Regions from separate parts of the Amycolatopsis sp. NPDC005961 genome, predicted to be linked through region 3. Evidence: riboswitches for the same ligand, from Rfam matches in the RefSeq annotation. Region 3 holds a riboswitch; each other region holds the start of a gene.
The links. A riboswitch is a leader RNA that binds a small molecule or an ion and turns the genes downstream of it on or off. The one in region 3 is predicted to bind S-adenosylmethionine.

Region 1 (5,487 bases), on a different contig from region 3:
ACAAGATCGGCGTCCAGCCCGGCGAAACCCTGGGCGGCCACACGGTCTACGTCCTCCCGGACGCGACGCGGGTGGTGTCGGTCCGCTGGAGCCCGCGGCCGGAACCGGACGAGCGCACGCTGACCTGGTCGATCGAAGACTGAGGCTTGTTCTGGTCAGCCCGCCGCGACCCGCGCGGAAACCGCCGGCCACCGGAGGAGCCATGCGGCGGGCGACGGCTGAACAAGCCTCACTAGTAGCTCTCGTCCCGCAGAGTTTCCAGAGCCTTCGCCAGGTCGTCCGGGTACTCCGACTCGAACTCGACCCAGCGGCCGTCGGCCGGGTGCGCGAACGCCAGGGTCTTCGCGTGCAGCCACTGCCGGCTCAGGCCGAGGTGGCGGGCCAGTACCGGGTCCGCGCCGTACGTCAGGTCACCGACGCACGGGTGCTTCAGCGCCGAGAAGTGGACGCGGATCTGGTGCGTCCGCCCGGTTTCGAGCTTGATGTGCGCCAGCGACGCCGCGCGGAAGGCCTCGACGACCTCGTAGTGCGTCACGCTCGGGCGGCCGCCCTGGACGACCGCGAACTTGTAGTCGTGGCGCGGGTGGCGGTCGATCGGGGCGTCGATCGTGCCGCGCATCGGGTCGGGGTGGCCCTGGACGATCGCGTGGTAGCCCTTGTCGACGGTGCGTTCCTTGAACGCGCGCTTGAGCACCGTGTACGCGTGCTCGCTCTTGGCCACCACCATCACGCCGGTCGTGCCCGCGTCGAGGCGGTGCACCACGCCCTGGCGCTCGGCCGCGCCCGACGTCGCGATCCGCAGGCCGGCCGCGGCGAGGCCGCCGACCACCGTCGGGCCGGTCCAGCCGGGGCTCGGGTGCACCGCGACGCCGACCGGCTTGGAGATCACGACGATGTCGTCGTCGTCGTGGAGGATCTGCATGCCGTCGACCGGCGCGGCGATGATCTCGACGGGGTTCGCCGGCTCCGGCAGCGTGATCTCCAGGAGACCGCCCCCGGACAGCCGGTCGGACTTGCCGGCGGGCCGGCCGTCGAGCAGCACGTCGCCGGATTCGGCCAGTTCCGCGACGACCGTGCGGGAGAGCCCGAGCAGCTTGGCGAGGCCGGCGTCGACCCGCATCCCGTCGAGCCCGTCGGGCACCGGGAGCATCCGCGCGCTCACGCCTGCTCCTCGGTCTTCTTCTTGTCCTTGGTCGACGTGCCGTCATAGTCCTTGCCCAGCAGGGACAGCAGCACGATCAGCGCGCCGCCGACGCAGATCGCCGAGTCGGCGATGTTGAAGATCGCGAAGCCCTTGCCGTTCGGGGCGAACGCCGAGATGAAGTCGACGACGTGGCCCCGCAGCCCGCCCGGCGCGCGGAAGACGCGGTCGGTCAGGTTGCCGAGAGCGCCGGCGAGCACGAGGCCGAGCCCGATGGCCCAGCCGATCGAGCGCAGCCGCCGGGACAGCCAGATGATCGCGACGACGACGGCCAGCGCGACGAGCGCGAGCACCCACGTCATGCCGGTGGCCATCGAGAACGCGGCACCCGGGTTGCGGATCACCTGCAGGTAGACGAGACCGCCGAGGATCCGGACCGGCTCCTTGCCCTCGAGGTTGGCGGCGACCAGGTTCTTCGTCACCAGGTCGATCGCCCAGAACACGACCGCGACGGCGAACACCCAGCCCACGCGGCGCTTCGGCAGCGGCTTCGCCGGCGCTTCCGGTGTCTCCCGCACGGTCTCGGGCACCGCCTCTTCGGGCGCGGCGGTGTCGGGTTCGGAGTGGCTGGGGTCGGTGCTCACCGCTCCATTGTCCACGGCTGGTCAGGGCGCGTCGGCGGCAGTGTCACGGGGCCGCCGCAGGAGCACCGCGAACGCGGCGGCGAACAGCACGCCCGCCGCGCCCAGCGCACCGCTGACCGGCGGCTGGAAGAGCACGGTGACCAGTGCGAACACCACGGCCACGGCCAGCACGAACCGGCTGCGCTCGTACGCCGCCAGCACCAGCAGCCCCAGCGCCGCCACGAGCGGGCCCCGGACGTCGCCGGACAGCCGCAGCTCCAGCGCGCCGACCAGGTCGAGCAGCGGGAGGGCGACCAGTGCGCCCAGCGTCCCGAGCACGAAGCGGACCGGCCGCGGCGGTGTGCCGGCGCGGCGCAAGCCCAGCCAGTACCACCCGGCCACGGCGAGCACGACGGCGGCGAGACCGGCGAGCCAGCCGAGCGTCGCCGACGGCACGACGTCGGTGGAAGTGGCGATGGCGACGGCCGAGAGCCGGTTCTCGGGCAGGCCCGCGCCGCCGAGCCCGCCGGTGCCGAGGGACACCCCCCGGCTCAGCTCGTAGCCGCGCATAGTGGCGAACTCGCCGGCCACCGGGGTGGCCGGGACCAGCGCCACCACCGCCATCACGAGCAGGGCGAACCCCAGCGCGGCCAATGGGAACCAGAGTCGTCGTCCATCCCCCATCGGGGCAGGTTAGCGCTCAGCAGAACGGCGGCAGCTCGCGCGGGTCGCCGACCGGGGCCCAGCGGCCGTCGACCTTCGCGTACTCCCAGCGAGCCCCGCGCGCCACGATCTGGCGCAGCGCCAGCACCACCCGGTCGACGTGCTCTTCGGTGCTGCCCAGGCCGAGGCTGACGCGGATCGCCTGCTGCCCGCTGCCGCCGGCGACGCCGATGAGGCGCTTGGCCGCGATGTGGGCGCAGAACGCGCCGTCGCGCACGCCGATGCCGTATTCGGCGGACAGCACCGCCGCCACCCAGCCCGGGTCGAAGCCGTCGACGACGAAGCTGAGCGTGCCGACGCGGTCGACCGGCGCGTCGAACAGCCGCAGCTCGGCGCAGCCCGGGATGCCCTCGAGTCCCTTGCGCAGCCGGGTGAGCAGGGCCTGCTCGTGCGCCACGACGGCGTCCCAGTTCTCGCTCAGCGTCTCGCACGCGACGCCGAGCGCGTACACGCCGACGGTGTTGGGCGAGCCGGCTTCGTGCCGCTCGGGGCCGGTGTTCCAGACCACCGCGTCCTCGGTGACGAGCTTGGTCGCGCCGCCGCCGGCGAGGTACGGCCGGGCGGCGCGCAGCCAGTCGGCGCGGCCGATCAGCGCACCCGCGCCGAAGGGCGCGTACAGCTTGTGGCCGGACAGGGCGACGTAGTCGACGTCCAGCTCCTTGATCGAGATCCGGCGGTGCGGGACCAGTTGCGCGGCGTCGAGCGCGATGCGGGCGCCGTGCTTCCGGGCCACCGCGGCGATCTCCGCCACCGGCAGGAGCTCACCGGTCACATTGGACGCTCCGGTGACGACGACCAACCGGGGCCCCTGTGGGGAATCCGCGAGGGCTTCGTCCACAGCGGACACCGCGGCGAGGCGCGTGCGCGGGGTCGGGATCCGCCGGACGTTCGGGCCCTGCCACGGCAGCAGCGCGGCGTGGTGCTCGGTGTCGAAGACGACGACCGTGGTGTGCCGCGGCAGGCTGCGGGCGAGCAGGTTGAAGGAGTCGGTGGTGTTGCGGGTGAAGACGACGGTGTCGGTGCGACGGGCGTCGACGAAGCGGCGCAGGACGTCGCGGGTGCGCTCGTAGAGGCGCGTCGAGACCTGCGACGCGAAGCCGGCACCGCGGTGGACGCTGGCGTACCAGGGCAGGAACTCGTCGACCTTCGTGCGGACGGCGTCGAGGCAGGGGGCGCTCGCGGCGTGGTCGAGGTTGGCGTAGCCGATGGTTTCGCCGGTGACCAGCGGGACCCGCAGCGCGGCCCCGGCGACGGCCGGGATGTCGTGCGTGGCAAGGCTTTCGGCGAAGACGACCCGGGCAGTGGCGGTGCTGGTGGTGCTGGTGCGATCGATGGCGAGAGTCATCGGTGCCTCCTCGGCGGTCCGGGGGACCCCGGCGAGGGGCCCGCGCTTGCCCGTCGCACGGCGCGACCGGCCCGGTCTTCACCCGGGGCACCCCACCGCGGTAGGAGGGTTGCCGGCCAGCAAGCCGGGGCTGAACGCTGGCACTCATGACCTGAGCCAGAAGGTAACCGAGAACGCCGCCGCCGGCCAACCCCCGCCTCACATTCTGAGACGCCGCTCACACACCGTGAGGACCTCAGAGCTTCGCGCGGAAACGTCCCGGGAGCTGCGTCACGGCGTTGTCGGCGAGGTGGGTCGCCGTGCCGGTGTACTGCTCGGCGCCCGCGGTGAAGCGCCAGCCGCCGATCGACTTCCCGTCGACCGGTTCGCCGCTGGCCGCCGCGACGACCGTCGAGACCTCGGCGAACGACTTGCCGTCCCAGTTCGCCGCCGCCGGGGCATCGGGGAGGGTCCAGAGCGTGAAGTGCACGTGGGCGCCGGTGCTGCTGCCGCCGCACGGGAGCGCGTTGCCGGTCGAGCCGAGCTCGGCTCCGGCCTCGACGTGCTCACCGTCGGTGACCTCGATGCCCTCCATGTGGTAGTACCCGGTTCGCCAGCCGCCGTCGTGGTCGATGGTCACCCAGTCGCCGCCCGCGCAGTGCTGCAGGTGGACGGTGCCGGCCAGCGGCGCGCGCACGGTGCGGTCGGCCGGGCTGAAGTCGATGGCGTTCTTGACGCCGGTGCTGCCGTCGTCGGAGTGGATGCCGGCCGAGTAGACCTGCTGACCGGCTTTGAACGGCAGGGCGAGCGCCGGGAACGGTGCCACTTCGGCGGTCGCGGTGGCGGGGACGGCCAGCCCGAGTCCGGCCGTGGCAGCGACGAGCAGAACCGCGAGACGAAGCTTTGTCACCGTGCGTACTCCTTTGACTTGATGTTCACCCATTCGAACTAGCCGATTCGGGCGCACTGTAATCCAAAAGAGGGAACGTTGGGAAGATCGAGTGAGATTTTCGTGAACCGGGGCGAGTACCACCCCGGCCGGCTCAGCGGCCGGACTCGCCCTTCCAGCGGGCCAGGCGGCCGGCCCGGTCCACCGCGCGGAGCCGGCGCTCGACGGAGTCGCGGACCTCGCTGGTCGTGACCACCAGCAGCTGGTCCAGCTCCTGCAGCCGGCTGGTCTTCTGCGGGGTGAAACCGGCGCCTTCGCGCACGAGCAGGCTGACCGTCGCGCCGACCGGCAGCCGCAGCTCCGACAGGTACACGCCGTGCAGCTTCGACCCGGGCTGGATGCGGACCTGCAACAGCTCGGCACCCAGCTCGTCCAGCGGCGCGGAGTCGACTTCGATCTCGTGCGGCTCGGACTTCTTCGCCAGCCCGAGCCAGCGCCCGAGCGGCCCGAGCGTCGCCCCCTGGACCAGCGTCAGCACGATGACCAGCACGAACACCGCGTTGACCAGCCGTTGCGCGCCGGGCACCCCCTGCGACAGCGGGATCATGGCGAGCACGATCGGCACCGCGCCGCGCAGCCCGGCCCACGACAGGAACGCCTGCTCCCGCCACGGCAGGCGGAACGGCAGCATCGCCAGCACGACCGAGATCGGCCGGGCCAGCAGCAGCACGACGGCCCCGGCGACCAGGCCCGGTACCACCGCCTCGAGCACCCGGCCCGGCGAGGC
Region 2 (5,487 bases), on a different contig from region 3:
CTCCCCGTCCCCCCAGGCGGAGGTCGGCGACGGCGGCGTCATCAAGCTCGAGCGCGGCCGCCAGCTGAAGATGATCGTCGACGGCTCGGAGCACACCTCCTGGGTCCGCGCGACCCACCTCGGCGACGCGCTGGGCCAGCTCGGCATGGCCGGCGTGGACAAGCCCGGCACGTGGATGTCGATGCCGAAGGACGGCGAGCTGCCGCTGCAGGGCGCCACGGTCGAGATCAAGACCCTCAAGAACCTCACGCTCTACGACGGCGCCAACGCGCCGAAGAAGGTCACCACGACCGCGGTCACCACGAAGGAGTTCCTGGGCGAGTACAAGCTCACCCTGGGCCCGGAGGACCAGGCCGAGGGTGGCCTGGACGTCAAGCTGACCGACGGCGCCGAGGTGCACATCAGCCGCACCGGCGTCTCGACGGTCGTCCAGAAGGAAGACATCGCCCCGCCCGAGCAGAAGGTCGACGACCCGGACCTGGCCAAGGGCAAGACCTCGGTCGAGGACCCGGGCACCCCGGGCGAGAAGATGGTGACCTACAAGGTCACGCAGAAGAACGGCAAAGAGGTCTCCCGCGAGAGCATCTCCGAGCAGGTCATCACCCAGCCGAAGCCGAAGATCATCCACGTCGGCACCAAGCAGGCCCCGACGCCGGCGATCGGCGACGGTTCCTCGTGGGACCGCATCGCGCAGTGCGAGTCGGGCGGCAACTGGGCCATCAACACCGGCAACGGCTACTACGGCGGCCTCCAGTTCGACAAGCGCACGTGGGACGCCTACGGCGGCGACGCGTACGCGAACCTGCCGAGCCAGGCTTCGCGTGAGCAGCAGATCGCGATCGCGGAGAAGGTCCGCGACGCGCGCGGCGGCTACAGCGCCTGGCCGGTCTGCGGCAAGAAGGCCTGACACGCTTTTCGAACGGCCCCCACCTCGCCGAGGTGGGGGCCGTTTCGCGTGCGCGAAGAGTCGACACCCGTGATTCGAGGGTCGACACGCGTGATTCAAGGGTCGACACGGCCCGGGCGGCCGGCCTAGCCGTGTCGACTGCTCAATCACGCGTGTCGACCTTCTGGTCACGCGTGTCGACCGCTCGATCACGTGCGATGCCCCCTGGGTAGGCTCGTGCGGTGGTTGAACTGTTGGGACCTGCCGAGATCCGCGGGCTGGCGGCCGAGCTGGACGTGCGGCCGACCAAGAAGCTCGGGCAGAACTTCGTGCACGATCCCAACACCGTCCGGCGGATCGTCGAGCTGGCGAACGTCGGCCCGGACGACGTCGTCCTCGAGGTCGGGCCCGGGCTCGGGTCGCTCACCCTCGGGCTGCTCGCCACCGGCGCGCGCGTCGTCGCCGTCGAGATCGATCCCAAGCTCGCCGACCGGCTGCCCAAGACCGTCGCCGAGCGGGGTCCCGAGGCCGCGGAGCGGCTGACCGTCGTCGAAGCCGACGCGATGCGCGTCAGCAAGGACGACCTGGGCGAGCCGACCGCGCTCGTCGCCAACCTGCCCTACAACGTCGCCGTCCCGGTCGTGCTGCACCTGCTCGCCGAGGTGCCCTCCCTGACGTCCGGCCTCGTCATGGTCCAGACCGAGGTCGCCGACCGGATGGCGGCCGGCCCCGGCAGCCGGATCTACGGCGTGCCGAGCGTCAAGCTCGCCTGGTACGGCCCGGCGCGCAAGGTCGCCGCCGTGCCGCGTTCGGTGTTCTGGCCGGTGCCGAACGTCGACTCCGCGCTCGTCGCCTTCGAGCGCGGTGACGCTCCGGCGTCGGACGACCGCGATCGGCTCTTCGGCCTCGTGGACGCCGCTTTCTCACAGCGCAGGAAGACGCTCCGCGCCGCGCTCGCCGGCTGGGCGGGCTCGGCCGAGCGGGCCGGGGAGCTGCTCACGGCCGCCGGGATCGACCCGAAGACCCGCGGTGAACAGCTGAACGTGCACGACTTCGCGAGGCTCGCCGCCGCGCGTTAGCACGTCCACAGTGGAAGTCAACGCCGGTCGGTGAAAATACGCCTCTTGACGTGCGATCTCGCGATTCGGACACCTCCACTCGTGTGATCTGGGCCAACAGGCTTGCTTTCGCTCCTCGGGATCGGCTTTACTCGGAAGCGTCCATCCCGAGCGACTGAGAGACCTGGCTCGCCGAAGTCGCAGCAACCACCCTCCGCAGGGCAGGTGCTACCGCCAGGACCGATGGAGGCCGTTTCCGATGAAGAGGGTAGCTCGCCCCCTGCTCCTGACCAGGCGTCGCGTAGTCGACGAAGGCCGCCGCTCCGTGACCGCATGTCGACGCTCCCACTGAGCTTGTCGTAGCCGGTCCACCCCTTCTTCACGCACCGTCCACATAGGACGGACTTCGCCTGCGGCCGGGTGCCGTTTCGTGCGCGCACCCCGTTTTCTGGAGCCTTCGTGATCACCGTCGAAAACCTGTCCAAAACCTTTGCCACCAACGGAAACTCGGTCGTCGCCCTGCGCGACGTGAGCGTCGAGGTCCAGGCCGGCTCGCTGTTCGGCGTGGTCGGCCCGGCCGGGTCCGGCAAGTCCGTCCTCGCCCGCTGCATCGCGCTGCAGGAGCGGCCCGACCGCGGCGTCGTCCGCCTCGACGGCCTCAACACCGGCACCCTCGACGGCCGCCGGCTGCGCGAAATCCGCCGTCAGCTCGGCGTCGTTTCGACGAAACCGGAGCTGATCGCCGAGCGCACGATCGCCGGCAACATCGCCTCCCCGCTCGAGCAGCTCGGCGTCGACGGCCCGCAGCGCCGCAGCCGGGTCGGCTCGCTCCTCGACCTCGTCGGCCTGACGCAGCGCGCGACGCAGCGGCCCGGCGAGCTGACCGAGGGCCAGCTCCGCCGCGTCGCGGTCGCGAAGGCGCTGGCCGCGGCGCCGGCCGTGCTGCTCGCCGACGACCCGACCGCCGGCATCGACCCGGAGGAGGCCGGCGCGGTGCTCACCGTGCTCGACCGCGCCCGCGCCGAGCTGGGCACCACCATCGTGGTCACGACCCCGGACGCCGGCGTGGTCCGCCGGGTCTGCGACGACGTCGCGGTGCTCGAAGACGGCACGGTCGTCGAGCGCGGCACCGTCCTCGACCTGGTCTCGAACCCGGCCAGCCGCACCGCGCAGGCGCTGCTGCCCGCCATCGAGACCACCCGCGCCCAGATCGCGCGCTACGACCGCTCGGCCGACGTCGTGCTGGTCGGCTTCGCGTCGGTCGGCGCGCTGCTGCCCGAGGCCGCGGGCCGCTTCGACGTCGAGTTCGCCACGATCGGCGGCGGCCTGACCCGGATCGGCGACACGCCGGTCGGCCGGTTCCGCCTCGGCGTCCGCGGCGAGCGGGCCGACGCGGCGCTGGCGTGGGTCGCCGAGCGCGGCGGCCACGTGACGCACACGGCGCGTGGCCCCCAGGGTGTTGCTGCAGCCTGACCTTGGACGCCGAAGACGCCCCGATGCGCACGTCGCATCGGGGCGTTTCCGTGGCCACGTAGGCTGGTCGGGTGCTCGCTGTAGTTCCGCCCCCAGTCACCGTCCGGGTCCCGGCCAAGGTCAACCTGCACCTGGCGGTCGACGACCTGCGCGAAGACGGTTACCACGAGCTGGTGACCGTGTTCCAGGCTCTGTCGTTGACCGACGAAGTGACCGTCGCGGTCACCGACGAGCCGGGGCTGGAGATCTACGGCGAGGGCGAAGGCTCGGTGCCCACCGACGGCACCAACCTGGCCTGGCGCGCGGTCGAAGCGCTTTCCGCGCACGTCGGCCGCACCGAAGAGCCGAACGTCCGGGTGGTGCTGCGCAAGGGCATCCCGGTCGCGGGCGGCATGGCGGGCGGCAGCGCCGACGCCGCGGCGACCCTGGTCGGGCTGTCGAGCCTCTGGAACCTCGACGTCACGCGCGACGAGCTGGCCGAGATCGCCGCCGGCCTGGGCAGCGACGTCCCGTTCGCCCTCTACGGCGGCACGGCGCTGGGCACCGGCCGGGGCGAGCAGCTCGTCCCGGTGCTGTCGCGGCACACGTTCCACTGGGTGCTGGCCTTCGACTCCGAAGGCCTGTCGACGCCGAAGGTGTTCAAGGAGCTGGACCGCCTGCGCGCGGCGGGCAACCCGCCGCGGATCGGCTCGCACACCCCGGTCGTCGAAGCACTGGCCTCGGGCGACCCGCGGCAGCTGGCGCTGCTGCTGGGCAACGACCTCCAGGCGGCAGCGGTTTCGCTGCGGCCCGAACTGCGCCGGACGCTGCGGGCGGGCGTCAACGCGGGCGCGCTCGCCGGCACGGTCTCCGGATCCGGCCCGACGTGCGCGTTCCTCTGCGAGGACGCGCGGTCGGCGGTGGAGGTCGCCGCGGAGCTGTCGGGCGCGGGGGTGTGCCGCACGGTCCGGGTGGCGCACGGCCCGGTGCCCGGCGCCCGCGTGGTCGGCGGGGACGACGCCCCACGCCCGGCGCCGCCGCGCGTGCACGCCTGATCGTCCACTGTGGATTCATACTTCTCGGAAAGGAACGGCTGAGCGGATGGCCAACCTGGTCAACCTGGAAGCGGTGAGCAAGTCCTACGGGGTGAAGCCACTGCTGGACGGCGTCTCACTGGGCGTCGCGGCCGGGCAGCGCATCGGTGTCGTCGGTCTCAACGGCGGCGGCAAGACCACCCTCCTGGAAGTCCTTTCCGGACTCGCCGCGCCGGATTCCGGGCGGGTGAGCCACGTCGGCGGCCTGCGGATGGCCGTGGTCACCCAGCGGACCGAGCTGCCGGACGGCAGCAGCGTCGGCGAGGTCGTGCTCGAACGCTACGGCGCCGAGCACGAATGGGCGGCCGACGCGCGCGTCCGGTCCATTGTGGACGGCCTGGGCATCACCGCGATCGGGCTGGACACGCCGACCGCGAACCTCTCCGGCGGCGAGCGGCGCCGGGTCTCCCTGGCCGCCGCGCTGACCGGCGAGCTCGACCTCGTCGTGCTCGACGAGCCGACCAACCACCTGGACGTCGAAGGTGTCCAGTGGCTCGCCGACCACCTGCTGAACCGGCGGATCGCGGTCGTGGTCGTCACCCACGACCGGTGGTTCCTCGACACCGTCGCGAGCCTGACGTGGGAGGTCGCGAACGGCCGCGTCGAGCAGTACGAAGGTGGTTACGCCGACTGGATCTTCGCGCGCGCCGAGCGGGCGCGGCTGGCCGCGACGGCCGAGGAGAAGCGGCAGAACCTGGCGCGCAAGGAGCTGGCGTGGCTGCGCCGCGGCCCGCAGGCGCGCTCGTCGAAGCCGCGCTACCGCATCGACGCGGCCGAGGCGCTGATCGCGGACGTGCCGCCGCCGCGCGACTCCGTCGAGCTGATGGCGTTCGCGAAGCGGCGCTTGGGCAAGACCGTGCTGGAGCTGGAAGACACGACGTACACGGTCGGCGACCGGACGCTGCTCGACCACGTCACCTGGCGGGTCGGGCCGGGCGACCGGATCGGCCTGGTCGGGGTCAACGGCTCCGGCAAGACATCCCTGCTGAAGCTGCTG
Region 3 (5,487 bases):
GCCGCTCCGGCGGCCGGTGCTGATCACGAGCACCCCGGCGATCACCAGGAACGCGCCGAGCAGGCCGAGCCGGCCGGGCCGTTCGCCGAGCACGAGGACGGCGGCCAGCACCGACAGCAGCGGCCCGGTGCCCCGCGCGACGGGGTACACGACGGAGAGGTCGCCGACGCGGTACCCGCGCTGCAGCACGATGCCGTAGACGATGTGCAGCACCGACGTGACCACCGCGGCCACCAGCCAGCTCCACTGTGGACGGTCGTCTTCCACGACGAGCAGCACGACCGTGACCGGCAGCAGCACGACGGCGGAAGCGGTGTAGTAGAGCCAGACGAACTGGGTGCCACCGGAGGAGATCCGCTTGGCGGCCAGGTTCCACGCGGCGTGCACGACGGCGGCGACGAGGACGAGCGAGAGGGCGGTGGTGTTCATGGGACCCTTCGGGTTTTCGCGCGCGCGAAAACCGGGTCCTCCAGGCTTTTGCCCCGTCAGATGAACGACCGGCCGTCCGGGCCCGCCGATGGTGCCGCTCGGACCAGACCCGCCGGTCCTGGTTGTGTGGAGCGGGAGCGCGGACCGGCGGCGGAACCCTAGGCACTGCCGCCGCCCACGGTACTCCCGGCTCCGGCCGCCCGCGGCCCGGCTGTTAAAGTGGTCGCTCGCTGCCCGTGCGGCATTCCGTCATGGAGGAAACCCGCTTTCCGCGGGGCCACTTCAGCGCGGCGGCGATCTCACCGAGTGAAACAGGAGTTGCCCTATGGCCAACATCAAGTCGCAGATCAAGCGCATCACGACGAACGAGAAGGCGCGTCAGCGCAACCAGGCGATCCGGTCCTCGGTGAAGACCGCGATCCGCAAGGTTCGCGAAGCCGCCGAGTCCGGCGACAAGGCCAAGGCCGTCGAGCTGCAGCGCGACGCCGCCCAGAAGCTGGACAAGGCCGTCTCGAAGGGCGTCATCCACGCCAACCAGGCCGCCAACAAGAAGTCGGCGCTGGCGAAGCGCGTCAACGCGCTCTGAGCTGGTTGATTTCTGGGCTGTTTGATTTCCAAGAGAGCCCCGGCTTCGGCCGGGGCTCTCTTCATGCCCGGAGCTTGCGCGGCGCCGGCCCATTCCCGCGAGCGGCAGAGCCGCACCCGCCGGTCGCTTGCCGCGAGCCCTGAGCAGTACCCGCGTACGGCAACGCCGACCGCGCGAGACCCCGTCATGACCGCCCGCGCGGGAGCCGCGGTGGGCGCGGCGGGAGCCGGTGGGCGCGGCGGGAGCCGGTGGGCGCGGCTCGTTTCACCGCCGTCAGCGGTCGCCCTTGGCGGCCGCTACCTCGAGGACCGCGCGCTCCAACGCGTAGCCCGGGTCGGCCGCCACGCCCTTGACCTCGGCGTTCAGCCTCGCCACCACGCGCATCGCCGTCGCCAGGCCGTCCTGGTTCCAGCCTCGGACCTGGCCCTGGGCCTTGCGGATCTTCCACGGCGGCATGCCCAGCTCGCCGGCCAGCTGGTTCGGGTTGCCCCGGCCCGCGCCCGAGACCCGGGCGATCGTGCGGACCGCATCGGCCAGCGCGTCCGCCACCAGGACGTGCGGGACGCCCAGCTGCATCGCCCAGCGCAGCGACTCCAGCGCCGCCGAACGGTCGCCGCTCACGGCCTTCTCCGCGACCGCGAAGCCCGTCACGTCCGCGCGCCCGCGGTGGTAGCGATGGACTGCGTCCGCGTCGACGGTTCCGCCGGCGTCCGCCACCAGCTGCGTCGCCGCCGAGGAGAGTTCTCGCAGGTCGGACCCCACGGCGTCGATCAGCGCGGCGACTCCGCCCGGGTCGATCTTGCCGCCCGCGCGGCGCACCTCGTGCCGCACGAACTGCTCGCGCTCGGCCGGCTTGGTCATCTTCGGGCACTCGGTCACCTCCGCGCCGGCCTTCTTCAGCACCGCCGGGAGCGTCTTGCCCGCCTTGCTGCGCCCGCCGCCGGTGTGCACGACGACCAGCACGACGCCGTCCGCCGGGTCCTTCAGGTAGGACGCCACCGCGTCGGAGAGCTCCTGCGAGATGTCCTGCGCCGACTCCAAGACGATCACGCGACCCTCGCTGAACAGCGACGGGCTGACGAGTTCGGCCAGCTCGGGAGCTGTGAGATCCGACACCCGGACGCGAGTCAGCTCGGCCGTGGCGTCGAGCGCGCGGGACGCGGCGAGCGTCTCCCGCACGGCGCGCTCGATCAGCAGTTCTTCCTCACCCAGGACCAGGTGCAGCGGGGCCGGGGCGGTGGCTTGCGCGGTCACGGGTGGATCCTCTCACTTGCGGTCTCGTGCGCCCGCTCCGGTGATGTCGAGCGGCCACCATGGCACAGCGTGAGCGCCATGTCGTACGGTGTCCTCGAGGCGGCGCGCTTCTTGGCGCGCACCGACAACCGAATACCGCTCATCCAGAGGGGCAGAGGGAACGGCCCGACGAAGCCCCGGCAACCGGCGTACAGCCTGTCATCCCGCGATCGCGGGATAGCTGACGACCACGGTGCCAATTCCGGCCCGCTTCGGCGGGGCAGATGAGGAAAGGAACCTCGCGATGACCGCCACCCTCGGAACGACCTCCACCACGAAGACCCCGGATCTCGGTCCCGCCGTCGAACTGGTGTCGAAGGAAGAGGGCCACCGGCAGCCGCTCGCCCCGGAGTTCGTCTCCGCCGAGGACTTCTCGCCGCTCGAGGTCGCCTACGACTTCGGCCGCGTCCGCCGCGAAGACATCGAGGCCGGCCCCAAGAACATCTGGCGCTACAAGAAGCTCCTCCCGGTGCCGTCCAACATCGAAGAGATCCCGAACACCGAGCCCGGCGCGACCCGGCTGATCCGCGCCGACCGCCTCGCCAAGGAACTCGGCCTCAAGCGCTTGTGGGTCAAGGACGACACCGGCAACCCGACGCACTCCTTCAAGGACCGCGTGGTCGCCGTCGCGCTGGCCGCGGCCCGCGAGTTCGGGTTCGAGGTGCTCGCCTGTCCGTCGACCGGCAACCTGGCCAACGCGACGGCCGCCGCCGCGGCCCGCGCGGGCTGGCGGTCGGTCGTGCTGATCCCGAAGACCCTCGAGCGCGCCAAGATCCTCACCACCGCGGTCTACGACGGCGACCTGATCGCCGTCGACGGCAACTACGACGACGTCAACCGCCTCGCCACCGAGCTCGCCGGTGAGCACCCGAAGTGGGCGTTCGTCAACGTGAACGTCCGGCCGTACTACTCGGAAGGCTCGAAGACGCTGGCCTTCGAGGTCGCGGAGCAGCTCGGCTGGCGCATCCCGCCGCAGATCGTCGTGCCGATCGCCTCCGGTTCGCAGTTGACCAAGGTGGACAAGGGTTTCCGCGAGCTGGGCCAGCTCGGCCTCGTGGACGCCAGCCCGTACAAGGTGTTCGGCGCGCAGGCCACCGGTTGCTCGCCGGTGTCGGCCGCGTTCCGCGCCGGCCAGGACGTGGTCCAGCCGGTGAAGCCGGACACGATCGCCAAATCCCTGGCGATCGGCAACCCCGCCGACGGCCCCTACGTGCTCGACATCGTCAACCGCACCGGCGGCGCGATCGAGGACGTCACCGACGAAGAGGTCGTCGAGGGCATCCGGCTGCTGGCCCGCACCGAAGGCATCTTCACCGAGACCGCGGGCGGGGTCACCGTCGCGACGGCGAAGAAGCTGGTCGAGACCGGCAAGCTGGACCCGGACGCCGAGACGGTGCTCCTGATCACCGGCGACGGCCTCAAGACCCTCGACGCGGTCGAGAACCACATCGGCCCGAAGGCGACCGTGCCCGCGTCCGCCAAGGCAGTGAACGAGGCGCTCGGTTACTGACGTCCCCGCCGGGGCGGGTTCGCTGCCCGCCCCGGCGAGTGCCTCCTTTCGGGGTCTTATTGCGGACAGGGCGACTTCGCTCAACGGCGAGGCAGACCACGTGCTGGGCCGCCCGCTACGGCTGCGCCACCCGCATCGGTCCGGCCAACGCCGCAGGCTGTTCGTCAAAGCGATCAAGAAGCTCGATTACTGACCTCCGCAGCCGGGCGGGCTTGCGGAAGCCCGCTCCGGCTTCAGCGGCGCGGCGGGCCGCGCGGCTCGCCCCGTCGCGCTACCGCCGGGCCTGCCGGGTCGCCGAGCACCGCGGTGTCGCCGTCCATGTCGGTCCGGGTGACCAAGGCTCCGAGCGCCGTCAAGGTGTCCATTGTGGACTTGTTCGGGTGCCCGTAGGTGTTGCCCGCGCCCACGCTGACCAATGCCACCCGCGGCCCCACCGCCGCGAGGAATGCCGGCAACGAGTAGCGCGAGCCGTGGTGGGGGACCTTCAACACCTCCGCTTTCAGGTCGTCGCCGTCGGCCAGCAGGTCGGCCTGGGCCGCCAGTTCGACGTCGCCGGTCAGGAGTACCCGGCCGGCCGGGGTCCGTGCTCGCAGGACGACCGAGCTGTTGTTGATCGTCGTGCCGTCCTGCAGACCGGCCGAACGCTCCGGCACGTAGCGCGGGCCGAGCACGTCGAGCGACAGCCCGGGCCACGCCAGCCGCTCCCCCGGGCTCAGCTCCACCAGGGGCACCCCCTGCCGGCGAGCCTCCGCGGCGACCTGCCGCCACGCCCACTCCGGCGCCCGCCCCGGGCCGACGGCGATCCCGCCGACCGCCCGGCCGTCGAAGACCGATGTCAGCCCGCCGATGTGGTCGGCGTGCAGGTGGCTCAGCACCAGCAGCGGGATCCGGTCGACCGCCAGCCGGTGCAGGCACTCGTCGACCGGCCCCGGCTCGGGTCCGGTGTCCACGACGACCGCGCGTCCCGGCTCGGCGGTCGCCAGCACGACGGCGTCGCCCTGCCCGACGTCGCACTCGACCATCGCCCAGTTCGGCGGTGGCCACGCCGGCGCGAGCACCCGGACCGGAACGAAGACCAGCAGCGCGCCGACGACCAGCGCCGCCATTACCAGCCGCACGCGCCGGCGCCGGGCGGCCAGCACCAGCACCGCCAGCACGGCGGCCGCGAGCAGCCCGCCCGACCAGCCGCCGGGCCAGGCGACGACCGCGCCGGGAGCCCGCGCGCCGTGGCGCGCCACGGTGATCAGCCACCGGGCCTCCGGGTCGGCCAGGTGCACCAGGACCTTCCCGGCACCCGGCCACCAAGGCCCGATCACCGTCGCCAGCACGCCGAGCACCGTCGCGGGGGCCACGACGGGCGCGGCGAGGACGTTGGTCAGCACCGAAACCAGGCTCACCGTGCCCGCCATGCCCGCGATGACCGGCGCCGTCACGAGGAAGGCCGCCAACGGGATCGCCAGCCCTTCGGCGAATCCCGGCGGGACACCGCGACGAGCCAGCGCGACGGCCCAGCGGGGCGCGAGGAGGACCAGCCCGGCCGTGGCGAACACCGACAGCGCGAACCCGAAGTCCGTCGCCATCGCCGGATCCGTCACCACCAGCGCGGCCACCGCGAAAGCCAGTGCGGGCAACGCCGAGCCTCGCTTGCCCAGCGCCAGAGCCAGCAACG

Region 1: linked by a shared signal. The riboswitch ahead of ABZ342_RS00815 (aminotransferase class V-fold PLP-dependent enzyme) and the one ahead of thrC (threonine synthase) in region 3 are both predicted to bind S-adenosylmethionine.
Region 2: linked by a shared signal. The riboswitch ahead of ABZ342_RS20120 (ATP-binding cassette domain-containing protein) and the one ahead of thrC (threonine synthase) in region 3 are both predicted to bind S-adenosylmethionine.

What each region holds. Positions count from the first base shown of each region.
Region 1 covers NZ_JBEXVF010000001.1:164,534-170,020, forward strand. The annotation lists gene ABZ342_RS00795 (AsnC family protein) at 1-143, shown strand, start outside; gene ABZ342_RS00800 (RluA family pseudouridine synthase) at 233-1,162, opposite strand; gene lspA (signal peptidase II) at 1,159-1,719, opposite strand; gene ABZ342_RS00810 (hypothetical protein) at 1,807-2,448, opposite strand; gene ABZ342_RS00815 (aminotransferase class V-fold PLP-dependent enzyme) at 2,465-3,832, opposite strand; SAM riboswitch class IV at 3,870-3,984, opposite strand; gene ABZ342_RS00820 (M23 family metallopeptidase) at 4,068-4,721, opposite strand; gene ABZ342_RS00825 (potassium/proton antiporter) at 4,855-5,487, opposite strand, start outside.
Region 2 covers NZ_JBEXVF010000020.1:51,007-56,493, reverse strand. The annotation lists gene ABZ342_RS20130 (resuscitation-promoting factor) at 1-907, shown strand, start outside; gene rsmA (16S rRNA (adenine(1518)-N(6)/adenine(1519)-N(6))-dimethyltransferase RsmA) at 1,129-1,965, shown strand; SAM riboswitch class I at 2,104-2,194, shown strand; gene ABZ342_RS20120 (ATP-binding cassette domain-containing protein) at 2,404-3,417, shown strand; gene ABZ342_RS20115 (4-(cytidine 5'-diphospho)-2-C-methyl-D-erythritol kinase) at 3,489-4,451, shown strand; gene ABZ342_RS20110 (ABC-F family ATP-binding cassette domain-containing protein) at 4,498-5,487, shown strand, end outside.
Region 3 covers NZ_JBEXVF010000006.1:76,875-82,361, forward strand. The annotation lists gene ABZ342_RS07740 (DMT family transporter) at 1-429, opposite strand, end outside; gene rpsT (30S ribosomal protein S20) at 755-1,015, shown strand; gene holA (DNA polymerase III subunit delta) at 1,289-2,269, opposite strand; SAM riboswitch class I at 2,406-2,539, shown strand; gene thrC (threonine synthase) at 2,553-3,818, shown strand; gene ABZ342_RS07760 (ComEC/Rec2 family competence protein) at 4,052-5,487, opposite strand, start outside.